One region of the Tolypothrix campylonemoides VB511288_2 genome, then DNA from elsewhere that is predicted to be linked to it. Evidence: predicted binding sites of a transcription regulator. Region 1 holds the regulator's gene; the other holds the start of a gene.
The links. Region 1 encodes HrcA, which represses chaperone genes, less so after heat shock. Its sites were predicted from a motif close to TTAGCACTCNNGANTCNNGAGTGCTAA; they were not measured.

Region 1 (6,992 bases):
ATGGGTAAATCTCTTCAGAACCCTGACTTTTTCAAGAAGTCGGGGATCTTACAACTCCAAGCAATCGATACCATCCCGCCACACCCAGTACAAAATCAAGAAAAAACTTTAAACCAAAGATAGTTGTTGGGTATGTAATTATTAAAGTATCTTAATATTTCTATACAATAGAAATGCTGGTGTTGCTCGAAGCGCGGAGCCGATCGCAATTTAGAGATTGTCTGATGAGCGATCTGTTTGCCCTACCATGATTTTTTGAATTTTCACCCAAGATGGAGTCAATAGCGTGATTCAACAATTAGAAAAACCACCCAGTTCTCAAATTCACATAAAATTAAACGGTGAATCTACTACTGGGCTTTTTATTGCTATTACCATAATAGGTATATGGGCAGCCAGCTTAACTTACTTGCTTTCAGTAGATATTTCTAAATTTAATTTTATAACATTATTACTAGGGATAATTTGGCAAACATTTCTTTATACGGGATTATTTATTACTGCTCACGATGCGATGCATGGAGTTGTATTTCCTAAAAATAGCAAAATCAATCACTTTATCGGCTCATTTTCATTGTTACTTTACGGTTGGTTATCCTATAGTAAATTACTCAAAAAGCATTGGGTACATCACCACCATCCTGCGAGTGAATCAGATCCAGACTTCCATAATGGTAAGCAGAAAAACTTTTTTGCCTGGTACCTGTATTTCATGAAGAATTACTGGAGCTGGCAGCAAATTATTGTCTTAACAAGTCTCTATAACCTTTCTCATTACTTCCTTCACATACCCAAAGATAATTTGACTTACTTTTGGGCACTACCTGCCATCTTAAGTTCCATACAGCTATTTTATTTTGGGACTTTCTTACCCCATCAAGAACCAGAAGAAGGTTATTCAGAACCCCATCGCGCTCAAACAATCTCACTTCCCGTTTGGTTGTCATTTCTGACTTGCTATCATTTTGGCTATCATAACGAACACCATGAATATCCTCATGCAGCGTGGTGGCAATTGCCAAAAGTTTATAAATCAAAGACTGAGACAGTTTCACCTTAACCGCGATAAGTAGAAATAGTGTAAAGACGTGCTATTATAGCGCGTCTTTACACCATTAACCTATAGGAGTCTTTTCATTTCATAAAACGATATAAGTCGCAATTATTTTGTTTAAATTCCTTTCAAGAATTACGAACTAATGTTGTTTGCCGATACTGAGCAATATTATTTTCCAGTATTGCAGGGCGCAGGCAAAGATACGCAAGGGGACCAAGTAGGGGCACAAGCGCTACAGCCCAAAACAATTCAGGATTGTGAAATCTTCGCCTTGCCATATCATCACCAAGCACTGTGGGAAATAAAAGACAAAAAAGACACACTGCCAAACTCATACCGTTGATAAAGCGATCGCTGTGAAACTGCTGCCAAAAATCTACCCAATCACCAAAAAACAAACCATAACCCAGTATGGACAGAGTGCTGAAAGTGAGAATAAGACCGAACAAGCGAGAATCTAGAAAATTCAAAAAAGAGTCCTTTCGTCCTGCAAATTCTTGATTGGGTTCCCGAAAGGCTAGATAAGGTAAAAGACCAAGAATACCCGCACCAACACCAGCTAAAGCAAAAGGCCAAAAAGGAATCGATTGCATTCTGCCATCAAAGAACAAAACACCACTATAAATTAGCAACAAAATACCAACTAGCGCAAAAATTGAGAGTACAACTGGATTAATTGCCAACAAATTTAAGGTAAATATGTTTTTCAAGAGAGCGAGTGTTTCGTCTAGATGTAACGGAGGTGACAAAAATAAAATGTAGGCAATAAATCCAGCCCACAATGACCAAAGAGCTATTTTTCTATTCATGCTTTTCCCTAACTTCCAATCCCTAACTCCTGACTTCTAACCTCTGCGTCCAACTCAGGTAAAGGCGGACGTATACATAAGTAGATTAAAGGTCCAAACAGAGGTATCAATGCAACTAACCAGAAGATCTGAGGATTATCTAGCCCCCGACGGAACATATCATCTCGAAGTAACGCTGGAAACACCAGACAAAGCAAGCAAAAATCAAGGCTCATGACATGGATAAAGCGGCTGGTTTGCCACTGATGTGCAAAATCTCCCCAATCACCAGCCCCAATACCGCTAGCAACTAGTACAACAGTGGCAGCAGTTAGAGCAATACCAGTCCAGCGAGAATCTAGTATTGCCAAAAAAAGATTCTTCTTGCCAGGAAATTTTGGATTGGGCTCCCGTAGCGATAAATAAGGCAATAAAGCAAAAGCTCCAACCCCAAAAGAAGCTGTGGCAAACAGCCAAGCAGGAAGTCTTTGCCCTCTACCATCAGCAAACATAACCGCGCTGTAAATCAAAGGCCAGACGCCCATAATATAAAAGAGCGATATTACCAAAGGATTGATTCCTTGCCACTGACCAATACAAAGATTTTTAATCAACTCAAACGTATCGGGTTGGTTCGGAGGGGCGAAGAAAGAAGCGTAGAGAATCACGCTCAACCACAAAATCCCAAAGGCAATTTTTCTCAGCATAATTTAACTTATTACTAGTTAGTAGTTAGTCGTTAGTAGTTTTTCCATTAACAACTAACCAATAACCTTCTTAAGAGTTGAACAAACTGAAAGCGTCTGACAGGTAATCAGCAGCAGCAGACACGACCGCGATCGCACTTTCATAATCCAAGCGCGTTGGTCCCAAAACACCTACACTGCCCACAGGTACTAAACCTCGACGGTATGTAGAGGATATCAACGAGCAAGTACGGATGGGTTCCAAAGGATTTTCAGAACCAATACGAACAGTGACTCGTGGCTTACCCACTTCCTCAGCTTCTGGTTGTTCAAATATTAACTGCCAAAGTTGGTCTTGTTCTTCTTCCAGCAGGTGGATAAGCGTTTGCACTTGCTGTAATTCCGAGAATTCTGGTTGACGTAAAACTTCAGCAATACCGCGAACCATTATTTGTGTTGCAGATGGTTTAAGAGTGCGACGGCTAAGTTCTGCCAATGATTTTTTCAAAAAGTTGCTGTAACTTTGGAATTCTCGATCCAGTTCGCTCCAATCGAGATTGCCAAGTTCCACCAAACTGCGCCCCCGCAGATGGCTGTTTAAGAAATTAGATACTATTTGTAATTTATGGTCGATGGCTTCCGCATCGGTTTGTACGTTGTCTTGTTCGGGAGGTAAGTCCAAAACTGCTGAATGGGTTTCATATCCATCTGTGACGACAATCAGCATGACTCGTCCTGCTTCAATTTGCACCAGTTGCAGATGCCTGATAACAGCAGCACCAGTTTGTGGCATGGTGATGAGAGTAATGCAACCACTTAAGGTAGAAAGGATTTGTGCAGCTCCTTGCAGAATTGCTTCCCAACTCCACTCTTCCCATTTCAGATTTTGTTGGAGTACAACCTCTACTTCCTTACCTAAAGTTTCAGAAGGTGTAATTAGCCGATCGACATAAATTCGATAACCTGAATCGGAAGGAACTCTTCCTGCAGAGGTATGGGGTTGGTACAAGAACCCTGATTTTTCTAACGCGCCCATCACATTGCGAATAGTTGCCGAACTCACACCGAGGTTATATTCCTCAACAAGAGCTTTGGAACCAACAGGTTCTGCTGTAGCAATGTAATGACGTATGGTTGCCCAAAGTATATGTTGTTGCCGATTGGTTAACTGAACTTGCATAAGGGAATGGGTTACTAAAGCAGAATTTTAAGTAAAGTTTGAAAAAGTTAATGGAGACAAGCCCACAAAGGATTAATATTGGTAAAGCAAGGTATCAAAGTATGTATTTATTTTGAAATAGGTAGAGTAAAATTCCAGTATAGCCCCTAATAAAGTGTTCATTAACACAAAGTGAGTTGGATTAAAAAGCTTGAATCGCTCGAGTTAGAAAACTTGCATCTACCATGCATCATTTCATAAGCTTCTAAAAGACGCTGTATTTTAAGTTACTAATTTTTACCCAACCCAGAATAAATAGAGAGTGGTTGAGCAAGAGAGAGACTTGTTCTACAAAGATTAGAAGCTGAATTTACTGTGTTAAAGATAGCAAAAGCTAGTCAGAATTGCCATGGTAAGGAGTTGTAAAAAAAACTTTATCGCCCGGAATTAGTACTGAGGGATGGAAGGATCGACTAAATAAGAGTAGGCGTCAATTCCACCTGCAATGTTCTTAACATTTGTAAACCCTTGTGTCATTAACCACTGGCACATTTGGGCAGAACGGACGCCATGGTGACAGAGTACCCAAGTTTCAGCATGAGGATTCAAGAGAGTTTGAATTTGCTCCCCCCAATTAGCAAATTGACTCAAAGGTAGATTGACAAAGCCATCTATGCTAGCGATCGCCACTTCTTGTGGTTCGCGTACATCCACAAGCTGAAGGTCTGGCTCTTGTGAAGATAAACGTTGACCCAGTTCCTCAACGCTCACTTGGGTGAACTCTTGCTCAAAAGGTTTGCCTGTCATGAAGTTTTACGATAATGCGTGTATTTTTATGTTGACAGAAAATCGGCTGTTTTTTTGTTATTGAGCGATCGACAGATCCCCAACTTCTTCCCTCCCCAACGACCTGCCAATTCCAAAAGATTACCAAGGCGTAGTACTTATGCTTAAAGCACGCGGGCAATGAGCGTTAACGATTTAAACTAAATCCTAGTAGTGACGCTGCCGATCGTCCAGCAGCTATATATTTGTTTGTGCGCCTCTAACAGTCTATGTAACAAATATGACACAACGCTTATTTTTCAAAGCCATAACTGCTTGTCTCCTCATGCTGCTTCTCCTTGGTACCGCTGCTTGTAACAGCGCCAAAGCCCCATCCAACCTCGCTATCCCTTCCGGACAGCCAAATGCTGCTATCTTTGTTTCCCAGCAAGCGCCAGTGATGGTGTCGTTGCTGACAAATCCGGAACGCTTGCCAAATTCGGAACGAGATGGAGAAATCGCCAAGCTAAAAACAAGCTTATTGGCAAATACGGATATTGATTACCAAAAAGATATTCAGCCGTGGTTGGGTCAGGAAATCACACTGGCTGTAACTACCTTGGACTTGGATCGGGAACCGGAAAATGGCAGTAATCCTGGGTATCTTATGGCACTAGCTACCAAAGAACCAGAAAAAAGCCGTGAATTTGTAGAATTATTGTTTTCCAAGCGATCGCTCGCTGGGGCAAACTTAACTGTTGAACAGTACAAGGGTGTAAAGTTGATTTATGAGATTCCACAGGAAACACCCGCAGAAGAGAAACTAGGTGGATATTTTTCAGTTCCCAATCGCCAATCTAAAACCAAAAATCCAAAATCTCAAATTCAAAATGCTCTTGCTGGTGCAGTGGTAGGCGATAATTTTGTATTATTTGCTAACGATCCAAAAGTTTTGCGCGATGCCATTAATAACGTTCAAGCCCCAGACTTGAATTTGATGAGTTCCAGTAAATACCAGCAAGCAATAAAAGCTTTACCCAAGGACGCACTTGCAGTTGCTTTCCTGAATCTCCCCACCGTGGCAAAATGGCAGGGCTTGGAAAGTGAAACCGCACCTTACAACAGTCAAATTGTCTCTTTAGTCACGAATCGCAAAGGATTAATAGCGGAAACCGCTTTACTGGCAAAAGAAAAAAATTTGCTTTCACCCACTACAGAAATCGCACAACCAGTTGGTGCATTGCAGTATATTCCAGCTTCTGCGGGTTTGTCAGTTGCTTCTTCCAATTTAAGTAATTTGGATAACAGTAATTTAGCCCTACTTTGGCAACAAGCGATCGCAGTTATATCTGGTTCCAAGGAAGATGTCTTCTCTGGTTTGCTGCAACCTCTAGCTGAAGTTCAAAAGCACTGGAATATCAATTGGAAAGATGATGTTTTTGATTGGGTACGGGGAGAGTATGCCATAGGTTTGTTACCCCGTGAAGACCAAATCAATCCCGATTGGATTTTTGTAGCAGAAAAATCAGAAGAGACACCAGCAGCCATTGCTCATTTAAATGAAATTGCTTCATCAGGGGGGCTTTCATTGAATTCCCTCAAGATAGGGGAACAAAAAATATCTGCTTGGACAGAGTTAGCCGCTACTTCCAGTCAATCTGCACTTGCAAAAGACCGACAGGTCTATACAATTCAAGCAAAGGTTTTGGGAGCATACGCAGATGTAGGTAATTACGAGATTATCACCTCTTCCATTGAGGCAATGGATGCAGCGCTTACAGCCAAAGAAGATTCTTTGGTAAACAAGAGTGATTTCCAAAATAGTATTGCTGCTCTACCAAAACCCAATCAGGGCTATGTTTATGTCGATTGGACAAAGAGTCAGCCAATTATCGAAAGTCAACTCCCCTTTCTTAAACTTGTGGAAGTCGTTGGCAAATCCTTTTTTCAAAATTTGCGATCGCTAACAGTGAGCAGTTACGGTAGCGATACAGATTTGCTTAAAGGTGGTGTGTTTTTTCAATTTAATAGTTAGTTGTTAATGGGTAACTGGGAATGGAGAATGGGTATTGTTTCTTACCTATTGCTCAAATCCCCATTACCCCGCTTTATTATTTCCTGTGCCACAATCAAAGGTGCCACAAGATCAGAAAATTTCAATATTTTTCCTGATAGTTTGAGTATAGAAAAAAACTATACTCAGACACAAGGGAGGGGTATCATGAAACGCAATCGCCCCCTATCTACGATAAAAAGCGCCTGGCTCCTAGCTACATTTACCGCACTTGCTTCTACACCCGTGTTTGCAGATACAGCAAACTTTGGTAAGCTAGCGCTATCACCTGGGTTTGAATCAACGAAAGGAACAATAGCAGGTTATACAGGTGGATCGTACTCCTTGTCGGCTATTAGCAATCGCGATCGCAACAGAAATGTCTGTATTGGCTATGGAGATCCCAAGCCAGACCACATCCTAATTCTGGAAAAAGATTTTTCTCGCCTCAAGATACAAGTTGACACAGGTGGTAATGATACAA
Region 2 (6,992 bases), 290 kb from region 1:
TGTAGGATTTGACAATTTGATTCAAGATCAAAAGACTTTGAGCGCTGACATCCTTGTTTTTCCTCATCATGGTGGAAGACCAGGACGTGGAAATGCTAAAAAATTTGCCGAGCAAATTTGTACTTTTATCAAACCAAAGTTCATCATATTCTCCATCGATCGCAATCGTTTTAATAATCCCCGTATAGAAATAGTAGAAGGTATTATTTCTTCAGTTCCAAATGTTCATATTTTATGCACTCAACTATCTCAACAATGTGCGGCTAGTCTTCCTAGTTCAAAGCCCACACATTTAAATAAACTTCCTGCTAGAGGGCTTAGCGGTAATAGCTGTTGTGGAGGAACTGTTACTATTAAAATAGATGGTCGCAGGACAACTTATGCTGAGATGACTTTACATAAAGAATTTATTGTTAATCAAGTAACTAGCCCAATATGTCGCAAGTTGTCATCTATAGTTAAACAGGATAATACAACTATTTAATTAAAATATCCGTATGTGAAAGCTCCGAAAATGATTATGGTTTCGAGCTTTTTTATTTAAAGCTGTTGAAATTGCTGAAAAAATTGAGACGGCTCCCTTGTCGTTAGAAGATTACCTATGGGCTTAGGGTGGGCAATGCCCACCCTACAAGAAATTTTGCAATCAACATGGAAAAACAGGAGGTGATTGAGTACAATTTGTGACACCTTTCTTCACCCCCCATTTTATTTAAACTTAACAAGTAGTACGCGTCATCCAAGTGGATGAAGTCGTTAAATTAACGTATTCAAATGTTGTATCAATTGTGGTGCTTGTACGACACCTTCAATCCGATCCACGGGCTGACCTTGTTTAAACACCATCAGTGTTGGTAAAGCTTCAATCCGATACTCTGTTGCCAGCTGGGGATATTTTTCAGTATCAATTTTGACAACTCTAATCCGCCCTTGGAGTTGGGCGTTGACTTGCTCTAGAATCGGGCTCATCATGTGACAAGGACCGCACCAGTCAGCGTAAAAATCCACTAAGACAGGAACATCAGAGCCAGATAGCATCTCTTCAAAGCTGTTGAATTGCTTTTTGGTAGTCATGTAATACCCACCAATTTTTTATAGTTTGATTTTTCAATGGTAATCTCTGCTAGCAGTTATCCGCCGAGTCTCAACGATTGTTTTTATTCTTGCACTCAGATAGCCCTATTATGTATAGCGCGACAACAATGAAAGGGAATACTCAATGGACTTATTGCCGGAGAATTTGCAAAATTTACGCGGACAAGTCGCTGTTGTGACTGGTGCTTCACGAGGAATTGGACGTGCGATCGCACTCGAATTGGCAAAACTGGGCGCGAACGTAGTCGTCAACTACGCCAGTTCCAGCAGTGCGGCTGACGAAGTTGTCAAGACAATTACCGATGCTGGAGGTCAGGCGATCGCATTACAAGCAGACGCAAGCAAAGCCGACCAAGTAGAAGCCTTAGTCAACACGGTCATGGAGAAACTCAGCCGAGTTGACATTTTAGTCAACAATGCAGGTATAACTCGCGACACGTTACTTTTACGCATGAAGCCAGAAGATTGGCAAGCCGTCATCGATCTCAACCTCACGGGAGTTTTTCTCTGTACTCGTGCTGTCAGTAAAATTATGCTCAAGCAACGTTCGGGGCGAATCATTAACATTACCTCCGTTGCAGGGCAAATGGGCAATCCCGGACAAGCCAATTACAGTGCAGCAAAAGCAGGAGTTATTGGCTTTACCAAAACAGTCGCTAAAGAATTTGCTTCTCGCGGTATCACCGTCAACGCAGTTGCTCCGGGCTTTATATCCACTGACATGACAAGCGACCTAAAATCTGAAGAAATTCTAAAATTTATTCCCTTAAGCCGTTACGGTCAACCAGAAGAAGTTGCGGGGATGGTACGCTTTTTAGCTGCCGATCCAGCAGCAGCATATATTACCGGACAAGTCTTTAACGTCGATGGCGGAATGGTAATGTAAAAAAAATTATGAATTATGAATTATGAATGCTGAATGATAAGTATACAATTCATATTTCATAAATTATGAATGCTGAATGATAAGTATAAAATTCATAATTCATAATTCATACTTCATAATTCATACTTCAAGCCGTTCGTATTCTTTGCAAAACCACGAAGCCCAAGAGAGAGACTATGCCAACGGTAGTGGCAAGCATCTGTAGTAAACTCATATTTTGCAATCTCATCGCCAACAAATTGCAAATCAAAGCAATTGTCCAAAGAGTAAGCGCTGCATGACGTTGAGATAGACCCCATGCAAGCAAGCGGTGATGTAGGTGGTCTTTACCAGGAGTGCTAAGAGGATTTTTACCTGCCATCAAGCGTCTGATAAACACTTGAGTCGTGTCTAGCACTGGTAGGAGTAGAAATAAAACTGGAGCTACTAAAGAGACAGCTGTGGGGGCTTGTAAGTTCCCTAAAATACCAGTAGCTGCTAGTACGTAACCGAAAAAGTATGCTCCAGCATCACCCATAATAATTCGTGAGGGGTGGAAATTATGACGTAAAAAACCTAGTGCTGCACCTCCGAGTGCTGCCAAAACTAATGTTGCTGCAGCACGGTTGGGAACTTGGGCGGAAACAGCGAGTAGACTCATGGCAGAGATAAAACTGACTCCTCCTGCCAAACCATCCATGCCGTCCATCAAGTTAATGGCATTGGTGATTCCTACCACCCACAGTACTGTTAGTAATATCGATAGTATATAGTCAAATGGAGTGCCAAAGGAAACATTCATGGTGATCCGATTGGCAACCAATAACAGAGCTGTCAGTATTTGAATTAATAAGCGAAAAAGAGGAGGTAAACCGAACTGGTCGTCGATAAAACCCACAAGTACTAAGATCGAACCACCTAGTAAAATAGTGAGTACCTGAGCCAGCACTCTTTCAAGTTCAATAGGTCGTAAGAGACTCGCGAGTACCACCGCAGCAATCACGCCCGCATAAATAGCCAAACCCCCTGCATTGGGTAGAGGTTCGCGGTTAAGTCGTCGTGCATTTGGTTGGTCAGCCCATCCAACTTTCAAGGCAAACTTACGAACTGAGGGAATCATGCGCCAAGTGACTGCATAAGCTAAGAGAAATGTAAAAACTACTGCCAACCAGCCGGAACCACTGGGGTCAGCAATACCTAGGTAACGAAGGGCGTTGTATATATTCATGTTTTGCCATTGAGTTTGCCTGCTTGTCTTTAAGCTTCAGTTTTACCTTGTCCTCGTTGTCAATTGCTACTTTCTTATATCATTGGGGATTGGGGCTTGAGGATGGGAAATTTTGGATGCGTGGATGCGTGGATTGGGGTTGGTTGTCTCCCTTGTCCTCCTTGTCTCCCTTGTCCCCTTGTCCCAATCCCCAATCTCCACCCAAGCACCTACATATTAATCAATTTTTTCCCAACAATCCGCAGTCTTTGCCGGAAAAATTAGCACTCTTGTCTTCTGAGTGCTAAATTGTAAAACAGGACGTGCTAGAGAACTAAACATGGCGAAAATTGTTTCATTCAATGAGGACTCTCGGCGGGCGTTAGAACGAGGAATCAACGCTCTAGCTGATGCCGTGAAAATTACTTTGGGACCAAAGGGTCGTAACGTTCTGTTAGAGAAAAAATTCGGTGCGCCTCAAATTGTTAATGATGGTATCACCGTTGCTAAAGAAATTGAACTGGAAGACCCCCTGGAAAACACGGGTGCAAGACTTGTCCAGGAAGCAGCATCAAAAACAAAAGATGTTGCTGGAGATGGGACTACCACTGCAACTGTATTGGCGCAGGCGATAGTCAAGGAAGGTTTGAAGAACGTTGCTGCGGGTAGTAATCCTATTGCCCTAAAGCGGGGAATCGACAAAACTGTCGATATTTTGGTACAAGAAATTGCCGCCGTGGCAAAACCAGTGGAAGGGGCTGCGATCGCACAAGTGGCTTCAGTTTCGGCTGGTAACGACGATGAAGTCGGTAGCATGCTAGCTGAGGCGATGGAAAAAGTCACCAAAGATGGTGTAATCACTGTAGAAGAATCTAAGTCTCTGACAACTGAACTAGAAGTTGTTGAAGGGATGCAGATAGACAGAGGTTACATATCTCCCTACTTCATCACTAACAACGAGCGGATGACAGTAGAATTTGAAAATGCCCGCATCCTCATTACTGATAAAAAAATCAGCACAATTCAGGATTTAGTTCCTGTTTTGGAAAAAGTGGCTCGTTTGGGTCAACCTTTGTTGGTGATTGCTGAAGATGTAGAAGGGGAAGCTTTAGCAACTTTGGTGGTCAACAAAGCACGAGGAGTGCTGACTGTTTGCGCTATCAAAGCTCCTGGGTTTGGCGATCGCCGTAAAGCCATGTTACAAGATATTGCCATTCTCACCAACGGACAGTTGATTTCCGAAGAAATCGGTTTAAGCTTAGACGCTGCTTCTTTGGAAATGCTGGGAACTGCTCGTAGAATCACAATTGATAAAGAAAACACAACTATCGTTGCTGCGGGTGACAACACCAAAGCAGACGTACAAAAGAGAATTGGTCAAATTCGCAAACAACTCGAAGACACCGATTCAGAATACGATAAAGAAAAATTGCAAGAGCGCATCGCCAAACTTGCTGGTGGTGTTGCGGTTATTAAAGTAGGTGCAGCAACAGAAACCGAACTCAAAGACCGCAAACTCAGAATTGAAGACGCTCTTAACGCTACCAAAGCGGCTGTAGAAGAAGGTATAGTTCCCGGTGGTGGAACAACCCTCATTCACCTGTCCAAGAAAGTAGCAGAGTTTAAAGAAAGCCTCAGTGGCGAAGAAAAGATTGCGGCTGATATTGTAGCGCGATCGCTCGAAGCACCCCTGCGCCAAATTGCAGACAACGCAGGCGTTGAAGGCTCCGTTGTTGTTGAAAGAGTGCGGGAAACCGATTTCAATATTGGCTACAACGCTGCTACTGGTGAATTTGAAGACTTAATTGCTGCGGGAATTATTGACCCTGCAAAAGTAGTACGTTCAGCGTTGCAAAATGCTGCGTCTATTGCAGGAATGGTCTTAACTACCGAAGCACTCGTTGTTGAAAAACCCGAGAAGAAACCACCAGCTGGTGCGCCTGACATGGGCGGTATGGGTGGTATGGGTGGTATGGGTGGCATGGGTGGCATGGGCATGATGTAATCCTTTTCACACCATACTACAGGGTGGGCAATGCCCACCTTTTTTTATGTGCTTTATCTCCACAACCGCTTTTACACTCGGCATTGCTGTTTGTAACTACAACCTGCATCACACTCAGTTGTCCCAAACAACTCAAGTACTTTTAGCTGCTTGTGACGTTGTACGTACTTCCATAATGCAAGGGCAAATATTCTTCAGTATCGTTCTTGTAACATAGCTTTGGCAGAAGCACGAACAATGCGGTTAACATCTTGGGCTAGTAGTTCTAACCAATCTTTAGGAGTGTTGATATTTTTGGTCACAGCATACCGTTCTAACCAATGAAACGAAAGTGCTTTTTCCTCTAAAATTTCTTGAGGAATTTTTGGGTGTAATAATGCTATCACAGACCATGGAAAATCATGATTTTTGGTATATTTTGTCAGTACAATAGGTAACCCCTCAGGTTTTAATTGTAAATACTTTATTTTATTATCTTGAAGTAAGACCTGCTCCAAAACGCTCTTTGGTAAGTTAGGATTTTCAATAACTGCTTCACGCACAGAATAGTTTTCATCTTGTGCTAGTTGTTCCAAAATATGAACGGGTGTTTTAGGGTGTAACGCAATTTTTATACGAATCAATGTGGCTGAAGGCATTTGCTCTATTAGATTCAAATTTTCCAGCAACAGTAGGAGAAGGACAGGATTGCTTAACACTTGTTCTGGAAATTGTATCCCCAGTTCTAACAAGACTTCTATTGGCGTATTAGGATTGGTAGCAACTCTCTCACGGATATCTCGGTCTTCACTCAACCCCAACTTCCGCAGTAAATTGGGATCGGTACTTGGATTTCTGGCATCTATTCTTGCTATTTCTATACTATTCATAGAAGGATATATAATTGCTTGGGAGGCGTGGATTCATCTGCTGCTTGTTGCTTCAGAAGTGAGGCCATAGTTTGTAGAAAGTTATTTCGCTTTTGAGATCTCGGATTTTGACTTGCTTGAACTTAACTTACCCAATTTTTTAGCCTAATATATCTTTTCCTTTCAAAAACTTCCTACTAAAGATAGATTTTTTAAATCGGAATTGCGATAAACTTCCTGTAGAAATTTAATTTTTTCTTTATAGATAATTTTGGAAGACTGACATAGTTTGCAAACATATCTTTGTTTGGAACAACTCTAAAGTTTCCCTTGTATGTTGCACTTTTTAGGGCTTATCCAAGCCCTTATTGTTAAAAGGTTTGGAGAGATCTATACGTCTATAAGCCTAGAAAATAGGCTGAGTTTGTGTAAGCCCCGTTTTTGTTGAAATTGGTTTTACCATAAAAGAAATTTCCTATAATTTTCCAGAATATCTAGAAGTGAATAAGTTGGTTTGGCTGACATATATTAATAAATGAGTTGGCAAAAATCCCGAGTGTAACGAAATACACAATAAAAAACTTTCGTTTGTAGTTGCGCTGTCTGTGCCTACGGCATGCCTAGCGGCGAGCGTATGCATCGCCACTACGAAATAGCAATGCTTACTTATGTGCCAGAGTCATTGATTTTCTTGAAAAGATTAGCCCTGTATATACATCAGCAAATTATTTATAAGGACGCGATTCTATGGTTTCCACCACGCAACCAACTTCAAATTTCACAGAGACTCCTGTAAGCAGCAAACAACCAGGAATGGGTAGTACTGTTTACGATCGCGGTACGGCTTTTAGAGTGTGGGCACCATTTGCCAATAAAGTTCATGTTGCCCTATACGAACGAGAAAATCAGGATAACACTCAGCCGCAAAAACTTATAGAACTAGCTTCTGAAAATAATGGTTATTGGTCAGGT

Region 2: the regulator HrcA is predicted to act here: its motif matches at 3,449-3,475, upstream of groL (chaperonin GroEL).

What each region holds. Positions count from the first base shown of each region.
Region 1 is NZ_JBFPMW010000005.1:478,620-485,611, forward strand. It holds gene crtW (beta-carotene ketolase CrtW) at 290-1,060, shown strand; gene AB0756_RS18495 (hypothetical protein) at 1,183-1,866, opposite strand; gene AB0756_RS18500 (hypothetical protein) at 1,875-2,552, opposite strand; gene hrcA (heat-inducible transcriptional repressor HrcA) at 2,623-3,711, opposite strand; gene AB0756_RS18510 (rhodanese-like domain-containing protein) at 4,138-4,497, opposite strand; gene AB0756_RS18515 (DUF3352 domain-containing protein) at 4,757-6,490, shown strand; gene AB0756_RS18520 (hypothetical protein) at 6,677-6,992, shown strand, end outside.
Region 2 is NZ_JBFPMW010000005.1:190,802-197,793, reverse strand. It holds gene AB0756_RS17345 (ComEC/Rec2 family competence protein) at 1-484, shown strand, start outside; gene trxA (thioredoxin) at 757-1,074, opposite strand; gene fabG (3-oxoacyl-[acyl-carrier-protein] reductase) at 1,220-1,981, shown strand; gene AB0756_RS17330 (MraY family glycosyltransferase) at 2,109-3,188, opposite strand; gene groL (chaperonin GroEL) at 3,508-5,172, shown strand; gene AB0756_RS17320 (hypothetical protein) at 5,367-6,041, opposite strand; gene AB0756_RS17315 (alpha-amylase family glycosyl hydrolase) at 6,768-6,992, shown strand, end outside.